Regions from separate parts of the Pedobacter sp. KBW01 genome, predicted to be linked through region 3. Evidence: riboswitches for the same ligand, from Rfam matches in the RefSeq annotation. Region 3 holds a riboswitch; each other region holds the start of a gene.
The links. A riboswitch is a leader RNA that binds a small molecule or an ion and turns the genes downstream of it on or off. The one in region 3 is predicted to bind S-adenosylmethionine.
Positions count from the first base shown of each region.

Region 1: linked by a shared signal. The riboswitch ahead of DBR40_RS08835 (peroxiredoxin family protein) and the one ahead of DBR40_RS13285 (O-acetylhomoserine aminocarboxypropyltransferase/cysteine synthase family protein) in region 3 are both predicted to bind S-adenosylmethionine.
Region 2: linked by a shared signal. The riboswitch ahead of DBR40_RS11280 (SusC/RagA family TonB-linked outer membrane protein) and the one ahead of DBR40_RS13285 (O-acetylhomoserine aminocarboxypropyltransferase/cysteine synthase family protein) in region 3 are both predicted to bind S-adenosylmethionine.
Region 4: linked by a shared signal. The riboswitch ahead of metH (methionine synthase) and the one ahead of DBR40_RS13285 (O-acetylhomoserine aminocarboxypropyltransferase/cysteine synthase family protein) in region 3 are both predicted to bind S-adenosylmethionine.

Region 1 is NZ_QAJQ01000007.1:551,892-560,123, reverse strand. Features, by position in the region: gene DBR40_RS08850 (hypothetical protein) at 1-875, opposite strand, end outside; gene DBR40_RS08845 (helix-turn-helix domain-containing protein) at 878-1,081, opposite strand; gene DBR40_RS08840 (S24 family peptidase) at 1,165-1,860, shown strand; SAM riboswitch class I at 2,436-2,546, shown strand; gene DBR40_RS08835 (peroxiredoxin family protein) at 2,720-4,036, shown strand; gene DBR40_RS08830 (peroxiredoxin family protein) at 4,058-5,380, shown strand; gene DBR40_RS08825 (YceI family protein) at 5,445-6,110, shown strand; gene DBR40_RS08820 (cytochrome-c peroxidase) at 6,281-7,255, shown strand; gene DBR40_RS08815 (TonB-dependent receptor) at 7,337-8,232, shown strand, end outside.
Region 2 is NZ_QAJQ01000010.1:148,907-157,138, reverse strand. Features, by position in the region: gene DBR40_RS11285 (SusD/RagB family nutrient-binding outer membrane lipoprotein) at 1-424, opposite strand, end outside; gene DBR40_RS11280 (SusC/RagA family TonB-linked outer membrane protein) at 436-3,600, opposite strand; SAM riboswitch class I at 3,920-4,026, opposite strand; gene DBR40_RS11275 (peroxiredoxin family protein) at 4,164-5,435, shown strand; gene DBR40_RS11270 (AraC family transcriptional regulator) at 5,475-6,353, opposite strand; gene DBR40_RS11265 (SDR family NAD(P)-dependent oxidoreductase) at 6,636-7,406, shown strand; gene DBR40_RS11260 (enolase C-terminal domain-like protein) at 7,410-8,232, shown strand, end outside.
Region 3 is NZ_QAJQ01000012.1:1,289-9,520, forward strand. Features, by position in the region: gene DBR40_RS13275 (trans-sulfuration enzyme family protein) at 1-513, shown strand, start outside; gene DBR40_RS13280 (hypothetical protein) at 570-1,577, opposite strand; SAM riboswitch class I at 1,791-1,901, shown strand; gene DBR40_RS13285 (O-acetylhomoserine aminocarboxypropyltransferase/cysteine synthase family protein) at 2,175-3,506, shown strand; gene metX (homoserine O-acetyltransferase family protein) at 3,540-4,598, shown strand; gene DBR40_RS13295 (homoserine dehydrogenase) at 4,712-5,956, shown strand; gene DBR40_RS13300 (hypothetical protein) at 6,167-6,619, opposite strand; gene DBR40_RS13305 (queuosine precursor transporter) at 6,649-7,419, opposite strand; gene DBR40_RS13310 (multidrug effflux MFS transporter) at 7,612-8,232, shown strand, end outside.
Region 4 is NZ_QAJQ01000002.1:93,090-101,321, forward strand. Features, by position in the region: gene metH (methionine synthase) at 125-3,826, opposite strand; SAM riboswitch class I at 3,990-4,093, opposite strand; gene DBR40_RS01525 (Bax inhibitor-1 family protein) at 4,210-4,965, opposite strand; gene DBR40_RS01530 (hypothetical protein) at 5,005-5,571, opposite strand; gene murQ (N-acetylmuramic acid 6-phosphate etherase) at 5,742-6,548, opposite strand; gene DBR40_RS01540 (S41 family peptidase) at 6,739-8,232, shown strand, end outside.

The DNA of each region.
Region 1 (8,232 bases), on a different contig from region 3:
CTAAACTGCTGCATGAATTTTTGACGGTCACCACTACGTTTGCCGTGCGTACCAATTTTATTGCTCCATTGTGCTATGTAATTGGTTACTGTTGTAGCACCAAGCTTTTTGAAGTCTGAAGGGTTGTATATTTCAGATGTTTCATTATTGATCACCTCCAAATAACCCATCAAAAAAGCCTCATACTGACGATGAACTTCTGTAGCAGTCGGTTTGGTTGGCTGTCCGGCAAAAAGATTGTTTAGTAGCTCAATGGTAATATCATCAACTTTACGACGGTTGGCATTTTTATGCCTTCCTGAAATAATGCCAGCATAACCAATGGTTTCAAAGTCCTTTAAAGTCTTTTTAAATTGCTTTTCACCTGGTGGCAAAGTGTGCCTAACTTTGTACTTTTTTTCTAGTATATCATTGAAGCTTTGTGCATCAGATAATAGGGTTTGAGCAATTCCCGCACCACTAAAATTACCTTTTGTCCTACGTTCGTTTTCCCTGGCACTTCTAAGCGAAATTATGGCCTTTAAAACGCTTGCATTGATGATATACCGCTCCTGAAATTCGGTATCAAGGTAAGTTCCGTCTTCAAATTTGAAATTTGTAAAGAATTTTACGGCTTCGCCATCAACTTTATAAAACTGGTCAAGTACATGGTTTAATTTCCGGGGATCACCGATGCCATCCTGAACAACTGGGGGCAAACTATCGAAAGAAATAAACATCTGACGGCCGTTACCGCCCAGCTGAACACGTTTAATACCGTACGCTTTGTTAGCATATCGGGTAATTTCGCTATAAAGGGTATTTTCCTTTTTGTACCAATTTGGCACAAGTTCATCTTTGGTTACTACCAAAATGTTATTCCATAATTGAGGCATTGTTATTCTCCTTTGAGGTTTAGAAGTTCTTTTAAAGAAGGGATGATGTTTGAGCCTTTGTATTTTCCGTTAACGGTGTCGCTCACCACCTTCCTGCTGAAGCCCAGCTTTTTTGCTAAGTGTGTAATTGAAATACCTGATTGTTTTACGGCTTCCCGTAAATAAAGATTTTCAGGATAATCTACTTTTGGTTTTGTTTGTTCCATGCTTGTTCACATATTTGTAAATACTTACACGAAGGTATAAGACTATTTTCTTATAACCAAATTTATTGTAAGATTTTTTTCATATGGTAGCACAAAGACTTAGTCAGTATATTGAAGATAAAGGCATTAGCCTTTATGCGTTTGAGAATAAATTAGCCGTTTCACGCGGCTCAATCTCAAAAGCTATTAAAGAAAATAAGAGTATCGGCTCTAATGTATTAGAAAATATTCTTAGCAAATTCATTGATATTAATCCTATTTGGCTTATGACAGGTAGGGGAAAAATGATTGCATCCGATATAAATGAATCTGTTGTAGAGCCTGAGCAGACTTTTTTATTAAAGACGGATAAAAAGAGAGAATTGCAACGAATACCGCTTTATGATACCAACGCTGCTGCGAGTGTGCTTCCTACATTTAATGGAAAGCACAATATTATAGACTACATAACTATCCCAAATATGCCTTCATGTGACGGGGCGTTACCAATTATTGGAGACAGTATGTACCCATTGCTTAAAAGTGGTGATATTGTGATGTATAAACTTATAAACGACCTTCAAGACGGTATTTATTGGGGCGAAATGTACTTAGTCTATATAAACGAGCATGGCGATGATATGACCCTAGTAAAGTACGTGCAGAAATCAGACAAAGGGGATGATTATATCAAATTGGTTTCTCAAAACCAACACCATGCACCTAAAGATATTAAGCTAAAGAAGGTTAAAGCAATGGCATTGATCAAAGCTAGTATAAGAATCAATAGCATGAGCTAACCGGCGCGCACACATATCTTTTTATAAATAACCAATTTTATTCAACCTTAATTAGCTAGTATTCAAGTATTTAAATACTTGACCATAAATATGCTGATTGCATTATAGGGGGGTGTTTGTTCGATTTATAAGCTTTTTTAGCCTATTTTTATACTTTTTACGGGTATTTACAATGCATTAAACTACATCGATTTGCACAACCAACTGCACAACCAACTGCATTACCAACCCAAAAAAGAGTAAAATTTTCTTATATTTCTAACTTTTTTTACAGTAAAATAGTCTTACCTATGGCCGCCATATTAAGAAATTTAAATTCTGGATAAACAGCTTTTAAATACCTTTTAAGCTATTTTTTCGTGATAAATGGTAGCAACTCCCTTTAAAATATCATCTTGCCTTTCCAAAATGGTAGTATTCTGGTAGTAAATGGTAGATTGGAAATTTGGAAATAAAATAATTACCAACCTATAAACCATAAAAAAAGCCTTTAGCGATATGCTAAAGGCCGTTTTTTCCTTTTTTTCCTTTTTGCCTTTTATAGAAGTCTGGTATTATGCCCTATACTAGTAGATGATTTATACAGAAGAAGGGAGAGGGAGCCTCGTCGATCTTCTAGCAACTTTTCAGCAATGAAATAAGTGCTTTACTCATTCGTCCGAAATTTTTCGGGGGAAAAATAAATTAACTAAGATATGAAAACACTTAAACTACAAAACTCCTGCTGTTGTAAATAGCATTTACAGCTTCAAACATGCTTTTCTTTTTTGATTAAGCGGCTGGTAATTTACCAGTCATGGAAATGGTATGTCTGCTCCACAGGGTTTTAAAACAGAATTACTAAACTAAAACCATAAACATGAACTTTAAAAACTATCTACCCACACTAAAAGGCCTCTCTTTGGGGCTATTGATCAGTAGTTCGGCCTTTTCGGCAACAGTTAAACCACCCGCAGCCTTTATTAAAGAAGGAATATGGCGCGGTGTATTTACGGTGAGCGAATCGGCTGTTCCATTTAATTTCGAATTTAAGGGCAAAGATCCTGAACACGCTGTTTTTACTTTGATAAATGGTACCCGTCGCGATGATTTCCATGTGCAGCGTCTTGGAAAGGATTCGATTTTCGTTAAAATGAATACTTACGATGCAGCCCTGGTGGCCAAAATAGAACCCAATGGTACATTAAGTGGTGAGTATCGGAGTTTGGTACCAGGTTTCAGGGGGAACTCTCTGCCATTTACGGCCGAGCCTGGTAAAACCTACCGCTTTGTAGAGCCCGGTAAAGATGTAAAACCTACTGCCGACCTATCGGGCAAATGGGAACTTAAATTATACAGTAAAGAAGCTGTTCCTGCATCAATTGCGGTGCTGAAACAAAACGGGAATAAGCTTACGGGCGTAATTATGACGGTTGTAGGCGATAGCCGTGAAATTGAAGGCACCATACAAGGAAATGAGTTCGCTTTATCGGGCTTTACCGGTCCAAGTCCTTTTATTATTAAAGGAAAAGTAAATGAAGATGGCACGCTATCAGGAGATCAGGGTTTTGGTATCTATAAAAACATCAAGTTCGATGCCACTAAAAACAACGATGCCAACCTGCCTGATCCCTATAAATTAACCTTTTTAAAAGAAGGCTATAAAAAACTCGATTTCACTTTTCCTGATCTTAAGGGTAAAGCCGTTTCGCTGAGCGACGATAAATACAAAGGCAAAGTGGTAATTGTAGAAATTGTGGGTACCTGGTGTCCGAACTGTACCGACCAGACTGTTTTTCTTTCGCCCTGGTTTAACAAAAACCAAAAACGCGGAGTAGAAGCCATTGCCATTGGTTTTGAACAAAAAGACAGTCTGGCCTATGCCCAGTACACGCTCGGAAAGCTGAGAGATAAATACAATATCAAATACGATATCCTATTCGGTGGGCTGGCCGATAAGAAACTGGTAGCACAGAAACTGCCCGCACTCAACAAATTTATTGCTTTCCCAACTACCATTATCATCGATAGAAAAGGAGAGGTACGCGAAATTTACACCGGCTACACCGGCACGGTAACAGGTAAATATTACGACGATTACGAGAAGAAATTTAATCGCGTACTAGACGAACTGATTGCTGAACCAGCACCAGAAACTGCTGCAGTAAACAAGAATGAATCGATAAAAGGAAAATAATCATTAAAAAACCAAAATAAAATGAGCGTACATAAAATTTTTAAAGGAGCAGTTTTGCTCAGTTCACTGTTTATTGGTGGACAGGTTTTGGCCGATGGTGTAAAACCGGTAGCTGTAGAAAAAACAATAAAAGAAGGGGTTTGGCGCGGTGTATTTAATGTAAGCGAAACCCAGGTGCCTTTTAACTTCGAATTTAAAGGCAAGGATTTCGAACATGCTACTTTTACCCTGTTAAATGGCACCCGTCGCGATGATTTCCACGTAAAACGCATTGCACCCGATTCGGTATTTATTAAAATGAATACTTACGATGCAGCCCTGGTAGCCAAAATAAATGATGATGGTACATTATCAGGCGAGTATCGCAGTTTGGTGCCGGGTTTCAGGGGCAATTCGCTTCCTTTTACTGCCGAGCATGGCAAAAAGTACCGCTTTGTTGAGCCGGGTAAAGATGTGGCACCGGCGGCCAATATATCGGGCAAATGGGAGCTTAAGTTCTATTCAAAAGAACAGGTGCCTGACAAGGTGGCGATACTAAAACAAAACGGAAACAAGCTAACCGGGGTAATTATGCAGGTAACCGGCGATAGCCGCGAACTGGAAGGTACTGTACAAGGTGATGAGTTTGTGCTTTCGGGCTTTACGGGCCCAAGTCCTAAAATTTACAAAGGTAAAATCAATCCTGATGGTACCATCAGCGGCGTAATTTCGGCCGGAATTTACGATAATACCAAATTTGATGGTGCAAAAGACGATAAAGCCGAATTGCCCGATCCCTACAAAATTACATTCTTAAAAGAAGGTTATAAAAAGCTCGATTTTACCTTCCCTGATCTTGCCGGGAAATCGGTTTCGCTAAGCGACGATAAGTACAAAGGTAAAGTGGTAATTGTAGAAATTGTGGGTACCTGGTGCCCGAACTGTACCGATCAAACGGTATTTCTTTCGCCATGGTTTAACAAAAACCAGAAAAGAGGAGTAGAGGCCATTGCCATTGGCTTTGAACAAAAAGACGACCTGGAGTACGCCAAATACACACTGGGCAAACTGCGCGATAAATACGATGTAAAATACGATATCCTTTTTGGTGGCCTGGCCGATAAAAAACTGGTATCGCAGAAATTGCCGGCACTCAATAAATTTATTGCTTTTCCAACTACCATTATCATCGACAGAAAAGGCGAAGTACGAGAAATTTATACGGGTTATACCGGCACCGTTACCGGAAAATACTATAAAGAATACGAGAAAAAATTTAACGCTTTGTTAGATGAACTGATTGCAGAAGATGCTACGGCTACTGCCTCGGCAACAGGCGATAAAAACACGCAAAAAAGCAAATAATCATATCCTTACGCCGGTTAAGCTGATGGTTTAACCGGTATTATCTAAAAAATATAAATCCAAAATGAAACTAACATTAACCATTTCGCTATTAACCCTGGCCTCTTTAGGCGCTTTATCACAGTCGAACCGCTTTGCTGCGGCAAACCACAACGGATCTGCATCAAAGAAAATAATTGTTACACCTAATCATGCTTCAAAGGCGCAATCGTTCAAAGTAGATAATGCCAGCAGCAAACTAACCTGGTTGGCCAAAAAAGCTACTGGCGAACACAGTGGCAACGTAAAAGTGAGCGAAGGAACATTTGTAATTGATGGTACAACACTTAAATCAGGCAGTTTTACCATCGATACCAAATCGATTACCGTAACCGATGTTACCGACGCCACCACAAACGGAAAGTTGCTTGGGCACTTAAAAAGCGAAGATTTTTTCAGTACTGAGAAATTCCCGACTTCAACTTTTGTAATTACATCTGCCAAAAAAGGAAGTGGCAACCAGTATAGCTTAACCGGTAAACTCACAATTAAAGGCATTACCAACGAGGTAAGTTTTCCGGCGGCAATTGATGTTGCTGGTAAAAAGTTAACCGCCAAAGCTAAAATTACCATCGATCGTACGAAATATGATATCAAGTTCAGATCAAAAAACTTTTTCGAAAACCTTGGTGATAAAGTAATATACGATGATTTTGATATCGATGTAGCCTTAGTGGCGAATGCCGGATAATAAACCAACCTAAACTAAAACGCTTAATAAGAAAGGCTGTATTGTTGCCGGATCGTTATGGCGAAGCCGATGGCTCAAAGCAAGTTCACAATACAGCCTTTCCAATTTAAAACAAACTGCCAAACGATTTTATAAGCTTAATCAGGGCTAAAAGAAACAGAATTGAACCGATGAAAAAAAGAAGTGCTATCATCATACTGAGCTTTATTGCGCTGTTGCTTACCCAGGCAGCTTTTGTTGGAGGCGGCGTAAGCGAAATCCAAACCAAAGAAGAACTTGGGAGCAGTTTATTTTTCGATAACATCCTTTCGAAAGACAGAACCATTAACTGCTCATCGTGCCACAGGCCCGAATTTGCCTTTGCTGATACGGCCACTTTTAGCATTGGTATTGGCGGTAAACTAACCGCACGCAATTCGCCCGGTTTAACCAATTTATCTGGTCGCACACATTTTTTCTGGGATGGAAGGGCAGCTTCGCTCGAAGAGCAGGCTTTAGGCCCCATTACTTCACCCGATGAAATGGGATTGAGCATTGAAGAAGCTGTAGAAAGGCTGAACAAGGATAAGGCATACGTCGAGGCTTTTGCAAAAGTATTTAAATCGCCGGCTACCAAAGATAACCTGTTAAAAGCACTTGCTGCTTTTGAGCGGACCTTAGAAACCAATAACAGTGCTTACGATCGTTACATCAATGGCGATGATAATGCCCTTTCGGCTGCGGCAGCCCGCGGGCGGCTGTTGTTTATTGGTAAGGCCAACTGCAATAACTGCCACTCGGGAGAAGATTTTACCGCCGATCGTTTTAAAAATATTGGCCTTTATAATGGTAAAACCCTCAAAGATGCCGGACGTTTTACCATCACGAAAGACAGCACGGCCATTGGCGAATTTAAAATACCTGGCCTGCGCAATGTGGCCTTAACCGCTCCCTACATGCATAACGGACAGTTTAAAACGCTTAAAGAGGTGGTTACCTACTACAACAATCCATCAGCAGTGGTGCACGATGGCCTTAACCGCGACTTATCACTCGATAAACCACTCAATCTATCCGATGGCGATATCAATGACCTGGTAGAATTTCTGAAAGCGCTTACTGATGAAAGATTTTTAACCGCCAAAAACAACCCGGCCAAAAACTAGATAATTAAAGGAACGGCACATCGTTTTTGCGCAGAAAAAAAGTGCAACAGCCCTTGTTATGCCCAAATTTTAACACATAAAATGAAAAAAAACATACTATTAATAACCACAATACTCTTTTTTGCAATCAATACCTTTGCGCAAAAAAGGCTCATAACCGGTGTGGTCACTTCGGCCGACGATCAAACACCCATCCTCGGGGTATCGGTAAAAGTGAAAGGTCTTAATGAAGGTGCCTCTACTACCAAAAACGGTAGTTACCAGGTAGCCATTCGCAATGGTAAAATTCTGCAGTTTTCTTTTGTGGGCTACAAAACACAAGAGGTAGAAATTGGCCAGCAATCGGTCATCAATATTAGTTTAGTACCCTTGGCCAGCAGTTTGGATGAAGTGAGTATTGTAGGTTCGCACAATGCCAACCGTACCAAATTAAACTCGGCCAACCCGGTTGATATTATTGACTTGAAGGCGCTGCAGGAGTCGGCACCACAGGTAAGCGTAACCCAGTTGCTGCAATATGTATCGCCCTCGTTCCATTCGTCGGTTTCGGGTGGAGGCGATGCAGCCTCGGCTACTTCAACCGCACAGTTGCGTGGTTTGGGTGTCGATCAGTTATTGGTGCTGATTAACGGAAAAAGACGTCATAAAAGTTCCAACATTAGCTGGGGAGGTCTGGGCAATGGTGCTACCGGTTACGATTTGAATGCCATTCCTACCGGAGCTATCGAACGCATCGAAATCCTGCGCGATGGCGCCGCTGCACAATATGGTTCTGATGCCATTGCAGGTGTAATTAACATTGTACTGAAGAAAAGTACAGAGGAACTTTCGCTTACTTCAACCGCGAGTGCGCGCAAACGTGGCGATGGCTTAACTATCCGCACCAGCAGTAATTACGGACTTAAACTGGGTAATAAGGGCGGTTATTTAAACATAACCGGCGAGTTTGCCACTCAGGCAGTTTCCTTACCTGTTGG
Region 2 (8,232 bases), on a different contig from region 3:
ATGGAATATCGCCATAAGCATCGGTAAGCAATAAAAATACCCACGACCTCAATACCAATGCTACACCTTTATAATTGGTGTTGCCTTGCGCATCGCCCAGTTCGATAATTTTATTAAAGCCTGCAATACTTTGCGCATAACCGGTAGACCATAGCGAGGTAAAACTGCTGTTCGAAAAGATAAAACGATCTTCTTCTGTGTATTGCACTTTAGCCCAGTGCTGCGCAAAAAGCAGGCTCGAATTCATGTTATTGGTTACGCCCCAATAGGTATCTACAGTGGTTTTGGTCGTTCCCGTAAGTAAATAATCGGGTTGCGCAACTTCAGGAGCATTGGGGTTAATGTTCACCTCATCGAGCTCTTTTTTGCAAGATGAAAAGGCAAGGGCCAAAATGGCGAATATATAGAGTTTCTTATTTTTCATGATGGGAATATTTAAAATTTAACATTCAGGTTAATACCATAACTGCGGGTACTTGGGTTAGAAAGACTTTCTAAGCCCTGACCATTGCCGGTATTAAAAGCTACTTCAGGATCAATATCAACCGTATTGCGGTGAATAATCCACAGGTTACGGCCAACAAGCGATACCGAAACACCCTGTAAACTTAGCGAGCGCAACCATTTCGTTGGCAGGTTATAACTTAGTTTCACTTCGCGGAGTTTAACATAAGAAGCACTGAAAATATTGGCTTCATCGATATTCCTGAACGATTTGTAATACTGCTGGGCAGGTAATATTTTTTCGTTGCGTTTGCCATCAGCAGTTACCCCGTCAAAAATAACCCCGTCATCGTAAACAGTTTCACCAGCCGGAGCTGCTCCGTTTAACCATACAGTTCCTTTGGTTTTATCGTTACCCGGATAATAGTAAGCAATACCGCCATACTCTGCAGCCCTGCCTGGTAAAGTTGAGGCTAACACGCCTGTATAAGTACCTGTAGCATATGTACCGTTGTAAATAGAGCCGCCAATGCTGGCATCAACCAACACGCCTAAACTAATGCCCTTATAGCTAAAGGTGTTGTACACACCACCAATCCAATCCGGAGTATATTTACCCAATACCTGCTTGGTTGGGTTGGTAGCCGGAGCGCCGGTTGCATTTACAATAATATTGCCGTTGCCATCTCTTAAAAACGCGGTACCAAATAACGATCCATAAGGTTGACCCACAGTAGCAATTACCTGTGCTGAGTTAGAAGCTACAACATAATTGGTTAATAATTTTTCGGCATCCAGCTCAATTACCCTGCTCCTGTTTGCGGCAAAGTTTAGATCGATATCCCAGGTAAAAGCCTTTTTAATTGGCGTAATGCCCAACTGCGCCTCTATACCTTTATTGTTGATTTTTCCGGCGTTCAACAATTTTGAACTAAAACCGGTACTCTGGCTCACATCTGCCGCTAAAATCTGGTTATAACTATTGGTATTGTAAGCACTTAAATCGAAACGCAATCTTTTGTTAAAGAATACCGCCTCAACACCCAATTCGGTTGATGTGGTGGTTTCAGGTTTCAGGTTAGGATTAAGATCAATAGATCCTGTATTCAGCTGTGGATTTCCATAAAACGGAGCGCTAAAAACATAGGTATTAATCAAACGGTAAGGATCTGCATCTTTACCTACTTTAGACCAGCCACCACGTATTTTTAAATAGTTAAGGGCATCGCTTTTAATATCCAAAGCTTCGGTAGCTACAAAACTTCCATTAAACGAGGGGTAAAAATACGACCTGTTTTGAGCAGGCAAGGTAGACGACCAATCGTTACGGGCAGTAATGTTGGCAAAAAGGTAATTTCTGAAACCAAGTTGCCCTGAAGCATACACACTATACGATTTTAAACGTGACAGGTTATTTGATGATACCAATGGATCGCGTGAGTTTTTAAGCGTATAAAGTCCAGCAATGGCCAGTTTAGGTGCACTTTGGTCGTTTTGTTCGATATACTGCCTGCGGATATTCCCCCCACCCAGCAATTCGAGGCTAAAATCATCGTTTAGCTGTTTGTTAAAGTTTAAGGTTGCATCGGTATTGTTTTCGTTTACCGTAAAAGCACTTTCGGTGTACGATCCAAATGGTGTTCCGTTGGTACCATAAGCAATCCGTACTTTACGCCTGTCGTTATAATAATCCGTTCCTGATCTGAAATTTAAATCAAGCCCGTCTATGATTTTATAATTCAACGCTAAACTCCCGATTATGCGGTTCCTGTTTTGCGATACCGTATTCTCGTAAGCTACCCAATATGGATTGCTGTAATAGCTGTTATTCCAGTTAAACGTTTTTCCATTCTCATCCAAATAATTTTTCAACTGGTTAATATCAACCTGACGACCAAACCAGGTAAACTGCAACATGGTACTCGTAGAGCGCGAACCACCTGTACCCGGTAAGTTATCCGAATTAAGTTTACTGTAATTGGCATTAGCCGTTAAAGTTAATTTCGGGGTTATTTTAAGGCTGGTATTCAGCACAAACGAATTTTTCCCCTGTCCCGAATTAGGCACAATACCTACCTGCTTTAAATTGTTGTAAGAGATCCTGTAATCGTATTTTTCTCCGGCATCTGCAATCGATACACCGTTATTTAAGGAATAACCGGTTTGGAAAAAATCGCGAACATTATCCGGATGCGCTTCAAAAGGAACAGCTACACCTTTAGAGAAAAACTGCGGAATTAGTCTGCCATCCAGTTTCGGTCCCCAGCTCTCATCAACCCCGTCATTTAAACCTTTACCAGCACCATCCACATAGCTAAATTTACCTTCAGAGCCTTGTCCAAAAGCATTTTGATATACCGGAAGGGTAAGCAGGCTTTCTAAAACCGCGTTCGAGTTAACGGCAATTCCCAATCCTTTTTTCGATTTACCGGTTTTGGTTTTGATGAGGATTACGCCTGCTGCAGCCCGCGATCCGTACAATGCGGCTGCATTTGGGCCTTTAAGCACACTCATTGATTCAATATCTTCAGGATTGATATCCGAAATGGTATTGGCATAATCCCGGGCACCGGCCGAGTTTAACTGCGAGTTATTAACCGGAATTCCATCTACCACAAACAGTGGCTGGTTGTTACCGGCAATGGAAGTTTCACCCCTGATTACCACGCGCGACGACCCCATACTTCCCTGGCTATTGGTTACCCTTACACCGGCAATTTTACCAGCCATGGCATTAACCAGGTTCGATTCTTTAGCTTCGGCCAAATCCTGCCCCTTTAATTCCTGAACGGCATAACCCAGCGATTTCTTTTGGCGCGATATACCTAAAGCAGTAACTACAACCTCATCAAGCGACTGATCGCTCGATTGCAATACCACAGCGATAGGACTACCTTTAACAACAGGTATTTCCTGGGTTTTAAAGCCAATGTATGAGAATATAAGGGTAGCTTTTTCGGGTGCGTTAATGCTAAAAACCCCTTTACCATCGGTAGTGGTAGCTTGTTTGGTTTCTTTGATCAAAACAGAAACACCCGGCAGGGTTTCGCCCTCGGCCGATTTTACCGTACCTGCAACAGGTACATTTTGCGCAAGTAACTGCTGCGCCGTAAAGAGCAGCAAAATAAACGCTATTGATTTAATTTTTTTGAACATCTTGTGTTGTAATAATTAGTTAATGGAGACAATAATTTGGGCAATACCTTTCCACCACGGCTATAAACCGTATTTTTTGTTTAAAAAATGAAAGGATTGGTTAGCTTAAAAGCCCGTTAAAATGAATGCATCTTAACAGGGCATACGCATTCGGAAATACCTCGTTTGGTTTAAATAAATAGATTTTAGTACGTCTGTTTTTTTCATCTGGAAATGATCATTAGTAAATAAGTTACTTTCAAAAAAGCCCGGGTACAAAAAAAGCACCTCAACCAAAAGTCAGAAGTGCTCCATATTAATAAGGATAACGCAAACTGCTGACTTAACTACCCCAGATTCATCCGGGATGGAATTAGCACCATTTCTAAAACTTAGATGGTTGCTAAGGTTTCACAGGGCCATTCCCTCCGCCTTTCTTGATAAGCATTTTTAAATAACTGGGGCAAAGGTATAATTAAATCCAGTAATTCTATAGTTTTTATATATTTTTATCTGAAAATTTTTTCTTGCCAAATACGAGCCGTATATTTGTCGACCAATTTAGTCGATTAAAACACATCCCAATGAATCTGAAATCAATTTTCACAGCCGTTTTGGCCATATCAACTACCATATCCTTTGCACAAGATCAAACCGTATTGGCCAATCATACAGGGGTAAAAGCCCATAAAGAAAAGTCTAATGCCTTTGTAGCACTCGGCAGCTGGCGCGGAGTTGCCAAAGTAAAAGAAGGATTGGAAATCCCTTTCAACTTTGATATCAACGAAAAAAATGGTCAGCAGAAATTATATTTCCGCAATGCCGAAGAAAGTTTTGAAGGCGGTTTAGTTAAACAAACTGCCGATTCGCTTTTTGTCAAACTCGATCAGTTTGATAACGAACTGGCATTTGCCATAACTGGCGATCAGCTTACCGGCACATTAAGAAAACAAGGCCAGACCGGTAAACCTTTGGCCATTGTAGCCGAGCGTAAAAACTACCGTTTCGAAACAGACGGTAAACCTGTAACAGCCAATTACTCCGGAAGCTACGATGTGGTTTTCAAATCGCCAAATGGCAAGGACGAAAAAACAGTAGGTTTATTTAAGCAAACAGGCAACAAACTTACCGGTACTTTTTTACGTGTAACCGGCGATTCGCGCTACCTGGAAGGCGTGGTAGAAGGTAACGAATTTCAGTTATCAAGCTTTATTGGCTCCTCTCCTGCTTACTACAAAGGCACTTTCCAGTCCGATGGCACTTTAAGCGGTGAAATTTTAGGTGCAAGAGGAAGTCAGCCTTTTACAGGTGTTAAGAATGACAACGCTGCCCTGCCCGATGCCTACAAACTCACCTACCTGAAACCGGGTTATAAAACCCTCGATTTTAGTTTCGCAGATGTTAATGGAAAAAAGATTTCGTTAAAAGATGAAAAATACAAAAACAAGGTAGTTGTTTTAACCATCACTGGCAGCTGGTGCCCCAATTGTGTAGATGAAGCTACCTTTATTGCCCCTTGGTATAAAGAAAACAAGAAACGTGGTGTAGAGGTTATTGCCTTACATTACGAACGCTCTACTGAACCAGAATATGCTAAAAAAGTAATGAGCCGTTTCCGAGAGCGCTTTGGTATCGAATACGATCAGGTTATTGCCGGTACAGCCGATAAACAAGTGGTAGCCGAATCCTTACCTGCATTAGATTCGTTTGTATCTTTCCCTACTACCATTATTATCGATAAACAGGGAAATGTTGCCCAAATACACACCGGCTTTAATGGTCCGGCTACAGGCAAATTTTACGACGAATTTAAAAAAGAGTTTAATACCGAGATTGATGCTTTATTGAAAAAGTAAATGCAATCTAAAGCTTTGTTCCCTGGTTAATTAAAAGTACTAAGCCGTAGCCACCATCTTTTTGTAATCGCGTGGGGTTACACCTTTGGCTTCTTTAAAAAACCGGTTAAAATTAGACAGACTATTAAAACCACATTCGTAAGCCAGGTTACCGATTTGCCTTTCGCCATCAGTAATCAGCTTGCAGGCATGGCCAATACGTACTTCATTTACAAACTCAACAAAAGTTTTTTGGGTGCGGCTTTTAAAATAACGGCAAAAAGCCTGTTTATTCATGTTAATCAACGCGGCAACATCGTCCAGTTGCATATCGGTAGCAAAGTTTTCGAACACATACTTAAATACCTTATCCATCCTGTCGTTATCTTTTAGCTGGTAGGTATTGGTATAACCCTGACTGGCCAGTAAATCGTACTCTTTGGTATGGCTCAATACCTCGAGTATTTTAAACAGCGAAATCATTTTCGGAAAATCTTCTTCCTCTTTTACCAGCTGTACCAGGAGTTTTTTTAACTGCGATTTGGTTTCCCCATAAAACTTCATTCCCCGACCGGCTATCTGCAATACCGCTTTCATTTTCTGCATATTACCCAGCTGTACCAGCAATTCGATCAGCTTATCCGGATTAAAAAATACCGAAATAGAACGCGCGTGTTTCTGGTTTACCTTATCGTCAAAATAGGCTTCGCGGTTGTACCAAACATGCGGAATATTGGAGCCAAGAAAAATCAGCTCACCTTTTTCAAAATTTTCTATACTATCGCCAATAATGCGTTTGCCTTCACTTTCAACCATGTAGGTAATCTGACATTCGACATGAAAATGAAAAGCTGTAGAAAAGTAAGGCTGATCTATTACCTTCGTTTTAAAGATCTCATTATCCAAACCTTCCAGTATTTTAGCAAAAACCGGTTTCATAAGGGCATTTTTATATAGTTTATATTTGGTTAGGTCAATACCACGCCAAACACTGCTTAAGTGAGCAGATCCTATTTGGAGATAACAACCTTGAGTCAAATATACGCTACATTATCAAAATAAAGCAAACAAAGTATAATACTTGCTAAAATAACATCAAAAATAGCAAACAGAGCTTTAGAATTTAGTCTTTCTTCGGCCTAACTTTGAGTAATTACCCATACTAACCAAATCAATAAAATGAATCCGTAACCCGACAAGGTTAAAAATTAAGGATATAAAATGAACCAAAATTTACACCAAAAAGTGATCCTGTTAACAGGCGGCTCCGATGGTATTGGCTGGGAATGTGCCAAAGCCTACAGTAATGCAGGTGCAATTGTTTGTATAGCAGATAAAAACCCCATTGCTGAGCAAAAATTAAGTGAACTGGCTCAGCCTAATACTTTTATCCAATGCGATGTAAGCCAGGAAACAGAAGTACAGGCTGCTATAGAACTGGTAATTAACAAATACAACCGTTTAGATGCGATCCACAACAATGCAGCTATTGCCAGTCCTTCAAAACCTTTACACCAAACCAGCGATAGTGAATGGGATTTGTTGATGAACATTAACCTGAAAAGTATTTTATTTACCACCCGCCATGGCTTATCCCATTTAAAAACCACCAAGGGAAGCATCCTGAGTACCAGTTCGCTGGTGGGCAGCATTGGTCAGGAAAACCATGCCGCTTACGTGGCCACCAAAGGCGCTGTAAACGCCTTAACCAAAGCCATGGCTTTAGATTATGCTCCCTTTCAGGTGCGGGTGAATGCCATTTCACCTGCAGCCATTAATACGCCTACACTACAAGCCTGGAGCAACGAGCAACCCAATAAAACAGATTTAGAACAATACCTTAACAAACTGCAGCCTTTAGGCAATATGCCCAATGGGGATGTAATTGCCGATGCCTGCGTATTCCTGCTGAGTGATGCAGCACGCTTTATAACCGGTACCATTTTGCCGGTAAGCGGTGGTGCAGAATTAGGTTACAGAACCATTATTTAAAATATGATCCATAAAATTAATATACTCGACAAAAGATTTGAACTGGCTACAGGTGCTGGTAGTGATGCTATACATAAAGATCCGCAATACTCTTATGCGATAGCTCAACTGGGCGATGAAAGCGGCCTTACCGGTAATGGCCTGGCCTTTACTTTAGGCGAGGGTAACGACCTGGTTTGTAAAGCAGCTGCTTTTTACGCCGATAAAATAAAAGGTAATGATATTGAGGAACTGATGGCAGGTTTTGGCCAAACATTTAAAACCCTCTCAAACGAGCAGCAATTTAGATGGCTAGGACCCCATAAAGGTGTGGTACATTTGGGTTTGGCCGCTGTTACCAACGCGTGTTACGATTTGTGGGCCAAAAAACGTGGTGTGCCGCTTTGGAAATTATTGATTGATTTAACACCCGAACAAATTGTAAACACACTCGATTTATCCTACCTGGAAGATGTACTCAGCAAAGAAGAAGCCATTGAGCTTTTGCAGTCCCAGGTCGATTCGAAGAAAGACCGTGAGGGCATTTTAGCAACGGGTTATACCGGTTACGATACCTCAGTTGGCTGGTTTAATTACGACGATGAAAAAGTACGCGAAAACTGTAAGAAAGCTATCGACAGTGGTTTTACCGCCATGAAATTAAAGGTGGGTTCTGCCGATCCGCAAAGAGACATACGCCGGGCCAATATTGTGCGCGAAGTAGCGGGCGAAACCTCGAAAGTAATGCTCGATGCCAATCAGCAATGGACTTTACCCCAGGCCATTTCTATTTGCAACGAGCTCAAAAACATGAATCCTTACTGGGTTGAAGAACCTACCCATCCCG
Region 3 (8,232 bases):
GATGTATTAGGTGGCGTTTTGATTACAGCGAAAAAGGATGGACTGTGGGATAAAATTAAGAATGTGCAGCAAACCGGTGGTGCCGTTCCATCGCCTTTTGATTGCTATCTGTTAACGCGCAGTATTAAAACCCTGGCATACCGCATGAAAGGTCACTGCGAGAATGGTAAAAAAGTAGCTAAATATTTAAATCAGCACCCGAAGGTAGAAGCTGTTTTTTATCCGGGATTGGAAACGCATCCCCAACATGAAATTGCTAAAAGCCAAATGAAAGATTTTGGTGGTATGATGTCGTTCCTGGTAAAAGGTGGTGTAGAGGCAGCAAGTAAAGCGGTTAATAAAGTGCAGTTGTTTGCGCAGGCTACCAGCTTAGGCGGCGTTGAAAGTTTGATTGAACACCGCTACTCGATTGAAGGACCGGATAGTAAAACACCTAAAAACCTGTTGCGCATTTCGGTTGGGTTGGAACATGCAGATGATATTATTGCTGATTTGGAGCAGGCTTTAAACTAGCATTTAACCCTATAAGGTTTCTAAAACCTTATAGGGTTATCTATAGGACTTAAAAACTATTTCGGGTTACAAACCGTAGTTAATTTAAGCGAATAATTGGCTTCTAAAGGCTCATTGGTTTGCGCTAAACGTTGTGAACCCGTATTGGCCGGACAAGCAATATCGCCTGCGGCATCGTAAACCAATTTGTTGCCGTTGGCCAATAACTCTTTAGGTACATAAATCTGCACTTTAGTAATTGAATAGCCCGAAGGAAAATAGCGAACATAATAACCATCAGGATGTTTGGTCCAGATGCCGCTGGGCACATCGCTTCTTGGAGGTGCCATACCTGCTACAATTGCATATTTCTCCATATCAGCATAGGTGTAATTGCCTGATGCCACCAACTGCCTGATATTGTTTTCGGCTTCAAACACAGCTTTTAAGCCTGATGGCAACTGATCTTTAGCTTTCTCCATTACATCAAAAGGTAAAATGCCCAAAGCACCACCTTCTAACTGGGTAAGTTGCTTAGGTGTAAGTAACTTAATGGCAGTAAGTTTAACCTGGCCGCTGTAATCGGCAAATTTTGTGCGGGCAATAATGGTCCACAATAAAACCTGAATATCGTGCTGTTCTACTTCGGGGTGCTTTTCGGCACTCTTTAATATCGATACTACAATTTCTTCTTTGGGTCCTAAAACCGGAGCAAACATGTAGCCATCGCCTTTTGAAGGGGCAAAGGTTCCGGCTTTAAGGCAATAGCTTTTATTGGTCATTTCGTAAAAACCTTCGCAAAGCACATAACCGCCCTCCGGATTTTTAGGTAATAAATATAAAGGCTGAAATTTCTCCTTCGATTTAAAATCGGGCATCATCTCGCCTTCGCGATTCACATCTTCAAAACTGGTGGTAATGGCAGCAGGCTGTTTCAGGAATTTATCAACCCCTAAGGCTTTAGCACCCTGTGCTGTACCCACTTTTAGTAGTTTATCTTTTAAGCCACCAAACTGGGCATTAACGTTATTTAAGCAGGCAACAGTAAATAGTATTGCCAAACCATAGAATTTTACATTTTTCATGATGATTAGATTTAGATAGGTAACACAAACTTAAAGTTTTAACCATTAACTTTATATTAAAATATTTAAGGAGCCTTAATTATTTAAAATTAGCACCCTCATTCACAGTAGCTTGCTTTAAATTCAAAATTTTATTTTGTGGATTAAAATTAAATTCAGACATTTGGAATATTATTTGGCAATAAGCTAAGTAAAAGTCAATCTTCAGAGGTTGATTTATAAAGAAGTGGCGAGAGACTGGCTCCATGACCCACTGGCAACCCTCAGAAAGAGAAGGTGCCAATTCCTGACTGGCTAACACGGTGTTATCTGGTGATATAAATTTTAACTGATGAAAACATTAAATCTTCAATCGCTAAGCGAACCTGGTTCAAACCTTAAAAAAGTAGAAGATCTTTCTATGTCTTTTATGTGTTGCAATATGCAGGCGATTACTTGTATGTGCTGTTGCATACAGTAATTTAAAAATCTTCCCTTTTTGTGTTTTTCAAACTGGAAGGTCCCGCTAAAACGGGATACGCCCACACAGCTTTAACCTTTAGGTTAATCTGATCCCTACAGATTATTCAACATTTAAAAATTTAAGCATTAAAGATTATGTCAACTTCATATAAATTCGAAACTTTACAAATACACGCAGGTCAGGAAATCGATCCAACTACAGGCTCAAGGGCTGTTCCTATTTATCAAACCACTTCATACGGTTTTAAAAATGCTGAGCATGGAGCCAATTTATTTGCTTTAAAAGAGTTCGGTAATATCTATACCAGGATCATGAACCCAACCAGCGATGTTTTCGAAAAACGCATTGCAGCTTTAGAAGGTGGCGTAGCAGCATTAGCAGTAGCATCTGGTCAGGCAGCACAATTTATTGCCTTAAATAATATCCTGGAGGCTGGCGACAGCATTGTTTCTTCATCTCATGTTTACGGCGGTACTTATAATCAGTTTAAAGTAGCGTTTAAGCGTTTGGGTATTCATGTTGATTTTGCTAACCCGGATGTGCCAGAAGAATTTGAAGCTAAAATTACCGATAAAACAAAAGCTATTTATTTAGAGACTATCGGTAACCCGGCATTTAGTGTGCCCGATTTTGAAAAAATTGCGGCTATTGCCAAAAAATATGATCTTCCTTTAGTTGTTGATAATACTTTCGGTGCTGCAGGTTACCTGTTTAAACCATTAGAACATGGCGCTAACGTAGTGGTACAATCGGCTACCAAATGGATTGGCGGACATGGAACCAGCATTGGTGGTGTAATTGTTGATGGCGGAAATTATAACTGGGGAAATGGTAAGTTTCCACAATTTAGTCAACCATCAGAAGGCTACCATGGTTTGGTTTTTAGCGATGTTTTCGGTGTCGACGGTCCTTTTGGCAATATTCAGTTTATTATTCGTGCCCGTGTAGAAGGTTTAAGGGATTTAGGTCCGGCTATTGCGCCGTTCAACTCTTTCCTGTTATTGCAAGGTCTCGAAACTTTATCGCTTCGTGTACAACGCCATGTAGATAATGCTTTAGAATTGGCTACCTGGTTAGAAAATCACCCGGCAGTTAAAGAAGTGGCTTATCCTGGTTTGGCCAGCAGTAAATACAATAATTTGGCAAAGAAATATTTAAGCAATGGCTTTGGAGCAGTTTTATCTTTCGAGTTAAACGGCAGCAAAGAAAGAGCAACCCAATTAATCGATAATTTAAAACTGATTTCGCACCTCGCAAACGTGGGCGATGCCAAAACGCTGATTATCCAGCCATCGGCTACCACACACCAGCAATTAAGCGATAGCGAACAACTGGCTGCAGGTGTTAAACCGAACTCGCTTCGCGTATCAGTTGGTATCGAGCATATCGACGACATTAAGGCCGATTTTGAGCAGGCTTTTGCAGCAATTGGCTTATCAGTAAGTGCAGCCAGTTTACAAGCCTAATCCTTTTTTTATTACCATCAGCATTATTTTAGCATGAGCACAGCATCAACATATCAATATAACAAACAATTTAAGCTCGAAAGCGGAAAAAAAATCCGTAACCTGCAAATCGCTTATCAAACATATGGCAAATTAAACGCAAAGAAAGATAACGTAATATGGGTTTGCCATGCGCTTACTGCCAATGCCGATGTTTTTGAATGGTGGGAAGGTTTGTTTGGGCAAAACGCTTTATTCAATCCAAACGATCATTATATTATTTGTGCTAATGTTTTAGGCTCTAATTATGGTACAACCAATCCTTTAAGTACCAATCCGGTTAACAGCCTGCCTTATTACTTGTCGTTTCCGCAGTTTACCATCCGCGATTTTGTATCAGCACACCAGCTTTTAGCGGCGCATTTACAAATCGATACCATTAAACTATTAATTGGTGGCTCGTTAGGTGGACAACAAGCTGTTGAATGGAGCATTATTGAGCCGAATAAAATTGAGAACCTGATTTTAGTGGCTACTAATGCCGTGCATTCGCCCTGGGGAATTGCCTTTAACGAAAGTCAGCGACTAGCCATTACTACCGACCGTACTTTTTATGCCAATAAGCCTGATGGAGGCATTAAAGGTTTGAAAGCAGCCAGAAGCATTGCACTTTTAAGCTATCGTACTTACAATGCCTATGGCAGCACACAGGTAGAAAGTGTAAACGATAAAACTGATAATTTCAGGGCTTCGTCTTATCAGAATTATCAGGGAGAGAAATTAACCAATCGCTTTAACGCATACAGTTATTATTATTTAACCAAAGCAATGGATAGCCACAATGTTGGCCGCAACCGCAAAAGCATAGCTGATGCCTTAAAGCTGGTTAAAGCAAACACACTGGTAATTGGAATCGAAAACGACTTTTTATTCCCGATTTCAGAACAGAGATACCTGGCCGATCACATTACAGGTGCTGAATTTGCCACCATCCATTCTGAATATGGTCATGACGGGTTCTTAATCGAAACCAATACTTTAACCAATATTATCGGAACTTTTATTAAAGAGAGCCGCGATAAGAAAATAATCAAATTACAGCATACTGCATAGAAAGAGTAAAAGCAGAAAGACTTAAGCGTAAAGCTAAATAATAAAGACAAAAACAAATATAAGAACAATAGGATCGGTTAAAATCCGGTTATCTGTATAATCACAAAATAAAAATGAGTAAGAATTTAAAAATCGGTTTATTTGGTTTCGGAGTTGTAGGACAAGGTTTGCTGGACATTATCCAGAGCCAGAACCTGAATCTGGAAATCATTAAAATCGCGATAAAAGATCCAAAGAAGAAACGTACGCTCAATAAAGATTTGTTTACTACCGATCGTAACGAAATACTGAATAATACCGAAATCAATACAATTGTAGAATTGATTAACGATGCAGATGCTGCATACGAAATTGTAACTACCGCCTTAAAAAATGGCAAAAATGTAGTTTCGGCCAATAAAAAAATGATTGCTACCCACTTAAAAGAGCTGGTAGATTTACAGGCAGAACACGGTACTTCCCTATTGTATGAAGGTGCAGTGTGTGGTAGTATTCCAATTATCCGTAACTTGGAAGAATATTACGATAACGAATTGTTCCATGCATTAAGTGGCATTTTTAACGGATCGTCCAATTACATTCTGTCGAAAATATTTAACGAAAACCAGAGCTACGATTCGGCATTGAAAGAAGCTCAGGACTTAGGTTTTGCCGAAACCGATCCTATTTTGGATGTGGGAGGTTACGATCCGAAATATAAACTGGCTATTGCTACGGCCCATGCTTATGGTTTATTTGTAAACCCCGATATCATCCTGAACATTGGTATCCAAAACCTTTCGCAGTACGATATTAAATATGCACGCGAGAAAAATTTTAAAATCAAACTGGTACCAACAGCCCGTAAGGTAAATACCAAAGATGTGGTAACTTATGTTTTGCCTAAACTAGTAGCTAAGGATGATTTCTTGTATAATGTAGAAAACGAGTATAATGCTGTAGCAGTACAGGCTGCTTTTGCCGATAAACAGTTTTTCTATGGTAAAGGTGCAGGTGGCCATCCAACCGGTGCAGCTGTATTGTCGGATATTGCCGCATTACGCTACGATTACCGTTATGAGTATAAAAAGTACCACTCAGAAAACGGTGTAAAACATACTGAAGAAATTTTACTGGAAGTGTATTTACGCTACGCAGATGAAGATCTGATTACCTTACTGGAATTTGATAACATTAGCGAACGTTATGCTGCCGATAGTTATAAATATGTGGTTGGAACAGTTAAGCTGGAAAGCCTGATCAAGAACCGCGAATTGCTTTTAGATCAATCTGTTTTTGTGGCCTATACCGGCCGGCAGATTTACAAGCAGGAGCTGCTGAGTGAAAATGTTTTTGCCGAAGAACTGGCAGCCCTTTAAACTTAGAAACTGTTTAAATTTCTGTGAAATATCTAATGGGCGTTGTCTCCACCGCCCATTAGGATTCGCTAGAGGTGGGTGTCCTCACCCACCTGATAGACCTGTGAATTATTTATTCATTTTTAAACAGCTTCTTAATTTTTAAGGTTAATTTTTTTATTTGTTTTGTTGTTAAGCATAAAGGCCGGAGCGAGTCCGGCCTTTTGTGTTTTATTTTACTTTAACATACTTTTCAATAATCACCCGGTCCACCCCTTCTCCTTCTACCTTTTCTACGCCTTGTTGGGTTAAAGTATCTTTATTGATGCTGAGTTTGAAATTAAAAGTCTTTCCTTCCCAGTTTTTGTTTTTATAATATTCGAGGTGTTCGGTATAATTATCTTTATCCAGTACAAAAGTTCCGCCTCCGGCATCAAAATCAGCAGTATCTTTAGGGTTAACACTGTGTTTTAAAAATGCAAAATGGGTATTGTTAAACATTTTGATCATTTTCAGTTTACCGGTATAATCCGTTACCTCACTTTTGCCATGCTGCGAGGTAGTAGCCGAAACCAACTGCCAGGTGCCTTCAATATTCAGCGACTGATCTTTTTGTTTTTCTGCCGAACTATTGCAAGCCGCAAGTGAGAGCACAGCAAGGCCCATTAAATAATTTAATTTCATAAGTATTTATATTTGGTTAGTTTTTATTGTTATCCTCTGCCTGCCATCTTCATTAACTTATGCGCCAAATCTTTGCCTAAATAGCCGTCAATAATCCGGTGTACCAGATACAGAATCGGGGTCATTAAAATGGCTACAATAAATTTGTAGGTATAGCCCACTAAGCCTATGGCAAAAACCATTTTCCAGGTGTAGTGGTATTGTGGATTAAGGTAAAATGCAATAAAAATTACCACAAAGCTATCTACAAACTGAGAAATGAGTGTTGAACCCGTAGCCCTTAACCACAAGGCCCGCTCTCCCGTAATTTTCTTAATGCGGTGAAAAATGAGCACATCAACCATCTGGCCTATAATAAAGGCGGTTATTGAGCCGACAATAATCCACATGCCTTGCCCAAAAATACCCGCGAAGGCATTGTTCATGTTCAGGTCTTCCCCATTAATATTTTGATGCACCCAAAAATCGGCTGCGCTTAAATGCATAGATCCCCAAACCACGATAAAAGCAAAGGCTATTAAAATAGAAGTGAGAATAGATAAAAACCTTACCTGTTTTACCCCGAAATACTCGTTTATAATATCTGTCATGATGAAGATAATGGGCCAGGTTAGTACCCCTGCCGACATTACGAACGAAAGATGTGGCACACCTAATAGGTTGATGTCGAACTTCTTCATGCCAATGGTTTCTTCTACACTGAATAATTTAACACCAATAAACTCTGATAATATAGCATTGGCCACAAAAAAACTACCCAGAACAAGTAGTAAACGGCTTTCTTTCGTTTTAAAAGTCATAGGCAATAAATCTAAATATAATCTATCAAATTACAGCGCAGATTATGCTTTTTAACAGGAACCTTACGTTCAGTTCCGGGCTAATTTATTCATTTTAACCGCCAACTGTAATTTTTACAATCGCTCGACCCGCAAATTTAGGTTAGCAAATTAAATCTCCCAATCTTTGCGCCTCCGAAAAACTAACAGATCATGGCTAAGAAACAACACTTCTATTTAATACTTATTTTAGGTTCACTTGCTGCCCTTGGTCCTTTTTCTATTGATATGTATCTGCCTGGTTTTGTAGATATTGCCAAAGATTTAAAAAGCACCGAATCTGTAGTTTCACTATCCTTATCCAGCTTTTTTATCGGAATTTCGGCTGGTCAGCTTTTATATGGACCGCTGTTGGATAAATATGGCCGAAAAAAGCCATTGTATTTTGGTCTGGGACTTTATATACTCTCTTCATTTTTATGTTTAGCCGTAACTGATGTAAACCAACTCATTGTTTTACGCTTTGTACAAGCCATCGGAAGCTGTGCCACTGCTGTAGCTTCAGTTGCTATGGTGCGCGATTTGTTTTCAGTAGAAGAAAGCCCTAAGGTATTTGCTTCGTTAATGTTGGTGATTGCCGTTTCGCCTATGCTGGCTCCTACTGCCGGTGGTTATTTAATTTCGGCACTGGGCTGGAAATATGTTTTCGTATTTTTAGGTTTCATGGCAGTTTTAATGCTTTTGGCCTCTATTTTCAAGCTGCCTGAAAGCTATAAGCCCGATCCAAATTATTCGTTAAAGCCGAAGCCTATATTAACCAGCTTTTACACCGTA
Region 4 (8,232 bases), on a different contig from region 3:
GAAGCATCTCTAACATGGGAGCAGTTATTATTCTTTTATAACTGCAAAATCAAATATATGTTCTTGCTAAGAGATCCTTGGTTACATCCGATAGTTATCGGATCAGGATGACAAAGCAACAATGTTAATAAGCTAAATTTGGACTTAACCACCGTTCCACTTCTTCAACAGGCATATGTTTTCTGATGGCATAATCTTCAATCTGATCTTTGGTAATTTTACCTAAACCAAAATATCTCGAATCGGGGTGTGCGAAATAAAAACCGCTTACGGCTGCCGTTGGATACATGGCATAGCTTTCGGTTAAGCGTAATCCGATTTTATTTTCCGCATCGAGCAAAGTAAATAAAGTTCCTTTTTCGGTATGCTCTGGGCAAGCCGGATAACCCGGTGCCGGACGTATACCTGCATATTCTTCTTTAATCAGTTCCTGATTGCTTAGATTTTCATCTTTGGCATAACCCCAGTACTCTTTACGTACACGCTCGTGCATGCGCTCAGCAAAAGCTTCAGCTAAACGATCGGCCAGTGCTTTAGCCATAATGCTATTGTAATCGTCGTGGTTAGCTTCAAATTCGTTTACTAATTCATCAATACCAATACCCGTTGTTACGGCGAAGCCACCAAAATAATCCTGAATACCGCTTTCTTTCGGTGCAATAAAATCAGACAAGGCATAATAAGGTTGTCCGTCTACTTTCTCGGCCTGCTGACGGAGGGTATGTATGGTTACCAGTTGGGAGTTTTCAGTTTTCAGTTCGGAGTTATTTACCAGCTGATTACTGCCAACTGTTAACTGAATATCGTCTCCATCTGCATTTGCTGGCCAGAAACCGATTACGCCTCTTGCCGTTAGCAATTTCTCGTCAAGGATTCTTTTTAACAAAGTTTGTGCATCATCAAAAAGCTTTTTGGCTTCGTCGCCAACGTTTTTATCGTCAAAAATTTTGGGATAACTGCCACGAAGTTCCCAGGTATGGAAAAACGGGGTCCAGTCGATATAAGGCACCAGTTCTTCTAATGGGTAATTATCAAAAACCTTCGTTCCAATAAATTCAGGAACAGGTAGGTTGGATTGGAAATCTATCTTAAATTTATTTTCTCGGGCTTCTTCCAGTGTTTTAAAGCGCTTATCCGAACGTTTGTTTAAATGTGCTTCACGCGCTTTATCGTATTCGGCTTTAATACCGGCTACATATTCATCCTTGGTATCGGGATTCATCAAAGTGCTGCAAACCGTAACACTTCTGGATGCATCCAATACGTGAATAGCCGGACCCGAATAATTTGGTGCCACCTTTACAGCAGCATGAATACGTGAGGTAGTTGCACCACCAATAATTAAAGGTATAGTAAAACCTTCGCGCTCCATTTCTTTGGCAAAGTGAACCATTTCATCCAAGGAAGGGGTGATTAAGCCACTTAAACCAATAATATCGGCATTTATTTCTTTGGCTTTTTTGATGATATCCTGTGCAGGAACCATCACACCCATATCTATAATTTCGAAGTTGTTACAAGCCAGCACCACACCCACAATGTTTTTTCCGATATCGTGCACATCGCCTTTTACCGTGGCCATTAAAACCTTACCTGCCGATGAATTCTGATCCTGATCGGGATTATCGAGTTTTTCCTGCTCAATAAAAGGCAAGAGGTATGCAACGGCTTTTTTCATTACCCTAGCCGATTTTACTACCTGAGGCAGGAACATTTTACCTGCACCAAATAAATCTCCCACAATATTCATCCCATCCATCAATGGCCCCTCAATTACCTGAATCGGGCGGGCATATTTCTGGCGGGCCTCCTCTACATCGTCATCCAGATATTCTACAATACCTTTTACCAATGAATGTGATAACCTTTCTTCAACCGATCCTTTTCTCCACTCCTCATCTTTAACAATCTCTTTCCCTTTCGATTTTACGGTATCGGCATATTCTACCAGACGCTCAGTGGCATCTTCCCTACGGTTTAACAATACATCTTCTACCCTTTCCAATAATTCGGGTGGAATTTCCTGATAAACCTCCAACATACCGGCGTTTACGATCCCCATATCTAAACCTGCCTGAATGGCGTGATAAAGAAATGCAGAGTGCATGGCTTCGCGAACCACATTGTTACCCCTGAAAGAGAACGAAATATTCGAAACCCCACCGCTTACCTTGGCATGAGGCAGATTTTCTTTGATCCAGCGGGTGGCGTTAATAAAATCGACTGCGTAATTGTTGTGTTCCTCCAGGCCGGTGGCCACGGTTAAAATATTCGGGTCGAAAATAATATCTTCTGCCGGGAAACCGATTTCGTTTACAAGAATATCGTAACTTCTTTTACAAATTTCTTTTCTGCGTTCGTAATTATCGGCCTGTCCTTGCTCATCAAAAGCCATTACCACAACCGCAGCACCATACTGCATAATTTTACGGGCACTTTCGCGGAATTTATCTTCGCCTTCTTTCAAGGAAATAGAGTTCACAATCCCCTTGCCTTGCAGGCATTTTAAGCCATTCTCAATCACGGACCATTTTGATGAATCGACCATAATGGGTAGTTTGGCAATATCAGGTTCAGAAGCAATCAGGTTCAGGAATTTGGTCATGGCTGCTTCCGAATCAAGCATCCCCTCATCCATATTCACGTCAATAACCTGCGCGCCACCTTCTACCTGCTGTAATGCAACTGCTAAAGCAGCTTCATAATCGCCACCTAAAATCAGTTTCGAGAATTTTGGCGATCCGGTAATATTAGTTCTTTCGCCTATATTTACAAAAATACTTTCTGGGGTAATGGTTACAGGCTCAAGTCCGCTTAAACGCATATGAGGTTCGAGCACAGGTAATTTTCTAGGCTCAGCTTTCCGGGCATTTTTAGCAATGCAACCAATGTGATCAGGTGTGGTACCGCAACAACCACCAACAATATTCACAAAGCCTGATGCAATAAAATCATCAACCAGGTGAGCGGTTTCGTGTGGTTGTTCATCATAAGCTCCAAACTCGTTGGGTAAACCTGCATTTGGATAAGCCGAAACATAACAACCTGCTTTTGCGGCAAGCTCTTCGATATGCGGACGCATTTCTTTAGCTCCCAATGCACAGTTAAAACCGATACTTAATGGTTTGGCATGCATTACCGAGTTTAAGAAAGCCTCCGCCGTTTGGCCCGACAATGTTCTTCCTGAAGCATCAGTAATGGTCCCCGAGATCATAATCTCGAGCTTACGACCAATTACTTCTTCGTATTTTTTAATGGCCACAATAGCCACTTTTGCATTTAGGGTATCAAAAATGGTTTCGATCAACAACACATCCGAGCCACCATCTACCAACCCACGAACCTGCTCGTAATAAGCTGCTTCTAATTCATCAAAATAAACCGCCCTAAAACCAGGATCGTTAACATTCGGCGACATAGAAAGGGTACGGTTGGTTGGGCCAATGGCACCTGCAACAAAACACTTGCGATCGGGATTAGCCGCCATAAACTCGTCGGCCGCTTCTTTGGCTACCCTTGCTCCTTCAAAACTCATTTCGTAAGAAAGGTCTTCCATTTGGTAATCGGCCATCGAAATTCGCTGTGTACTAAAGGTATTGGTTTCGATAATATCGGCACCAGCAGCCATGTACTCGAGGTGTATGGTTTTGATAATATCGGGGCGTGTAATGTTAAGCAAATCGTTATTGCCTTTTACATCACAGGGATGATCTTTAAAGCGTTCCCCTCTAAAATCCTCTTCGGTTAGGGTATATCGCTGAATCATGGTACCCATTGCACCATCAATCACCAAAATACGTTTTTCTAATTCTTCTCTAATGCTCATTGTTGTTGTTGTAGCAAGTAGCAAGTATCAAGCGTTGAAATATTGATAACTCACTTTTTATTAGGTGGCAGCAAAAAGTAAAGGCAAAATTGTCTTAATACTTCATACTTGTTTCCTAAATTAATGGCTTATCTAAAAAGTTGGTACGTGAATCGTAATCCTAAACTTATCTGTTTCCGCTATTTGCAGAATAGAATTTAGCACCTTGTGTGGCACAGGTTGCTAAGACTTCGTTGGGTCTAATCCCTCCGTCTTTCTTAATAAGCATACAAAAATGCAACAAAGCGGCATCATTTCCAAAAATTATCGCCTTGTGGCCAAATAAAATTACAAAGGCCATGCAAAACTGCACAGCCTTAAGAATATTGTTCTGTTTAAACCGTTTATTTTCTGCTTCCGAAAATGCGTAGTAAGAACAGGAAGATGTTTAAGAAATCCAGGTATAAAGATAACGCAGCTACAATCGCCATTTTCTTAGATTCAATCTGGAGAACCTGTTCTCCGCTGGCCTCAATACCTTCGCCAATTCTTTTAATCTTTTGCACATCATAAGCTGTTAATGCAGTAAATATTGCAATGCCAATAAAAGCCATAAACAAGCTGAACTGTTCGCTCTGAATAAACATATTAATTACACTGGCAATTACTAAACCAATTACCCCAACCATCAGAATCGGACCAAATTTGCTTAGATCGATATTGGTTGTATACCCCATAAATGCCATAATTCCAAATATTCCGGCTGCACCTGCAAAACAGCTTACTACCGAACCTGAAGTATATGTTAACAAGATAAAGCTTAAGCTAATTCCGGTTAATACAGAGTAAAGCATAAATACGCCTATTAAAGCAGGTAATGATAACCGGCTTAAACCAAAGCCCATTAATAAAACCAGGCCTAGCGGAGCGAACATGGCTATATAACCAAATATAGACATACTAACTTTGCCTGTTGCAGGGTTAATATTTAAAAGATACTGCATTAACTGCTCGTTGGTACCGAAAAGATAAGCAGCTACTGTAGATAAACTCAATGCAACGAACATCCATAAGAAAACGTTAGCGAAGAATTTTTTAGACACAGATTTTTCCTGTACAAAAACACTGTTGTCCTGATATTGATAATTTTGTTGTTCCATTTTAATTTTTTGCGTGTTAAATTATATAAAAATAAACATTTAGTTCAATCTTTTTGTCAGCAATTCTTCAACTTTTTTAAAGAACTGCAGTGGCTTTAATGTACGCCAAGGCAGATTATCGAAATCGCCGCCAAAGTTAATGTAATAATCGATGTTGTTATCGCGAAACTCGGCAATTACATGTTCCTGAAAATTCACACCAACAATCCAGCCATCTTCCACCTCCTGAAACCACTCTTCGTAATAGCTATCATCAGAAGCATGGAAATTGAGCACATTTTCTCCGATGAGGATAAATTTATTAATGCCTTCATCCATCATCAACTCTACCACATCCCGTTTGAGCAACATAATATCGTTGTTGATGGCATCGTTCCATTCACCGATAAACTCTATTATGGCATAACCGCGATCGTAATCGGCATACAGCACCTTCATGTACAGTGTGCTCGATCCAAATTCATCCCATTGTGGGTGAAGTAAAAAGTTATAAATCTGCTTATCGAAGTAAAGCTCAGAATATTCGGTATTATAAAACGGTGAACGTTCATCTTCAGCCGAAATATAATCATCTCGCCACTGGTAATAAGGCTCAATCTCGTGCATAGTTTTTAATTATTGAATGCGCGAATTTTGAATAAGTAAATGTTCTTAGCCCATCTCCAATTCAATCATTCTACCCTTCAGTCATTAATTTAATTTTGAATGAACGAATTTTGAATGAGTGAATGTTTAAGCCCATCTCCAATTCTGTCATTCCATCCTTCAATCATTTGTTAATGTTGTCCGGCTTCTACAGCTTTACGTACACTTCCGTAGCGGTTCAGCAACTCAGCAGCTTCTTCGTAGCCAATGTGCAGCTCATCAGCAACCATTTGTGTCCCACGATCTACCAGCTTATGATTGGTTAATTGCATATCAACCATCTTATTACCAACCACACGCCCTAACTGTACCATAACCGTAGTACTAAGCATATTTAAAACCAGTTTTTGTGCCGTTCCCGATTTCATCCTTGTAGAACCGGTAATAAACTCAGGGCCAACCACCACTTCAACAGGGAAGTCAGATTCTGCAGCAATTGGTCCGCCGGTATTGCAAACAATGCAACCCGTTAAAACGCCATGTTTACGTGCCGTATTTAAGCCCCCAATAACATAAGGAGTAGTACCTGATGCAGCCAGGCCAACCAGACAGTCTTTTTCGTTAATATTAAACTCCTGCAAATCTTCCCAGGCTTGTTCAGCATCATCCTCTGCAAATTCTACAGCCCTTCTGATAGCGGTATCTCCACCGGCAATAATGCCTACAACCCAATCAAAAGGTACACCATAGGTAGGCGGACATTCTGATGCATCTACCACACCTAAACGCCCACTGGTACCCGCTCCGATATAAAAAAGACGACCACCTTTTTTCATTCTTTCGGCAACTGCCGAAGTTAATTTTTCGATCTGAGGCAAAGATTTTTCTACAGCAAAAGCTACAGTCTTATCTTCGTTATTAATGCCCTGCAAGACTTCCAACACCGACATCTTATCGATGTGGCTGTAGTTAGATTCTTGCTCGGTAACTCTATTCATAAATTTAATTTTGATAAAATTCGGTAAATTCTTTCTAAATACACCTTTAAAAATTCAAAAATATATCTCATAAAATTCAATTCAGCCTTTGTTATGGTTAATTTATGTTAAAAATTATAAACAAAAGACAAGAAAATGCAGTTAAAAAATATATCAACCCGCTAATTTTCATAAATTTGCAGTAACGCTGATGAAAAAAAATACCCGTAATAATATACTGATCGCTATAAGCTATTCTGTAATCTTAATAGCAGGTATGTTTTTGGGCATAAAATTTATCAAAGATCAAGGCTTTGGCGTTAAAAAAAGTCCACAGCTGGCCAGCAACAGCGACGAGAAATTAAACGAAATTCTTCACATCATTAACGGCAACTACGTTGATGATATCAATACCGATTCGCTTCAAAATTTACCTATTGATAGTGTTTTACATCAGTTAGATCCGCATAGTGTTTACCTGCCGCCAACCGATGCACAGGATATGAGCGATAACCTGGAGGGAAACTTTGAGGGGGTTGGCATAGAGTATTACATGCTTAACGACACTATGATGGTTACGGGCGTTGTTAAAGACGGACCAGCATCCCAGGCGGGCATAAAATTGGGCGATAAAATCCTGAGCATTGATACTGCTGTAGTTAGCGGAAGAAATTTACCCAAAGACCAGCTAACTGGCCGCTTTAAAGGGCGTGCAGGAACTGGGTTAAGCGTGGTTTTATTACATCCGGGCTTAACACAAAGCAACCGCATTATGGTTACCCGTGGCAAGGTAAATATTAGCAGTATTGATGCGGCGTATATGATTAACAGCGAAACAGGCTACGTACGCATCAGTAAGTTTGGTGCCAATACCGATAACGATTTTGCTTCAGCGGCCAACAGCCTGAAAGCGAAAGGCATGAAAAAGCTGATCCTCGACCTGCGTGATAACGGCGGTGGCTATTTTACTGCAGCTACTGGCCTGGCCGATCAGTTTTTGCCCGAAAATAAGCTTATTGTTTATACCCAGGGCAAGCATGAGCCACGTACCGATTATTTTTCGACCGGAACCGGTGCCTTTCAAAATGGTAAGCTGGCGGTGCTGATTAACGAAAATACGGCCTCCGCAAGTGAAATTGTAGCTGGTGCGATTCAGGACTTAGGTAGGGGCATAATTGTAGGCCGTCGCTCTTTTGGTAAAGGCCTGGTACAGGAACAGTTTGCTTTTGGTGATGGTTCTGCGCTAAATCTTACCATTGCCCGCTATTACACACCATCAGGTCGCAGCATCCAAAAATCTTACAAAAAAGGTTATGATGCTTACAAACACGAACTGGATGAGCGCATGATGGATGGAGAATTAACCGGCGACCGCACTTCTTTTCAGGATTCGATTGAGAAAGCAGAAGGCGTAAATACACAGCCCGTAAAAAAAATTAAGCCAATTGGTGGTATACAACCAGATGTTTTCGTAAAACTGGACACTACCGGATACAATAAATTTTATAGTAACCTGGTGAGCAAAAAAGTACTTTCTGATTATGTATTTAATGTATTAACGAGCAGATATAGCGCAAACTTTGTAGAACAGAATATTAACATCTTTACCATTACCGATAATGATTTTAGAGATTTTATTGGTTTTATTCAACGTAAAAATGTTCCAATCGATCGTTTTCAACTGTACAATGCGAAAACAGTAATT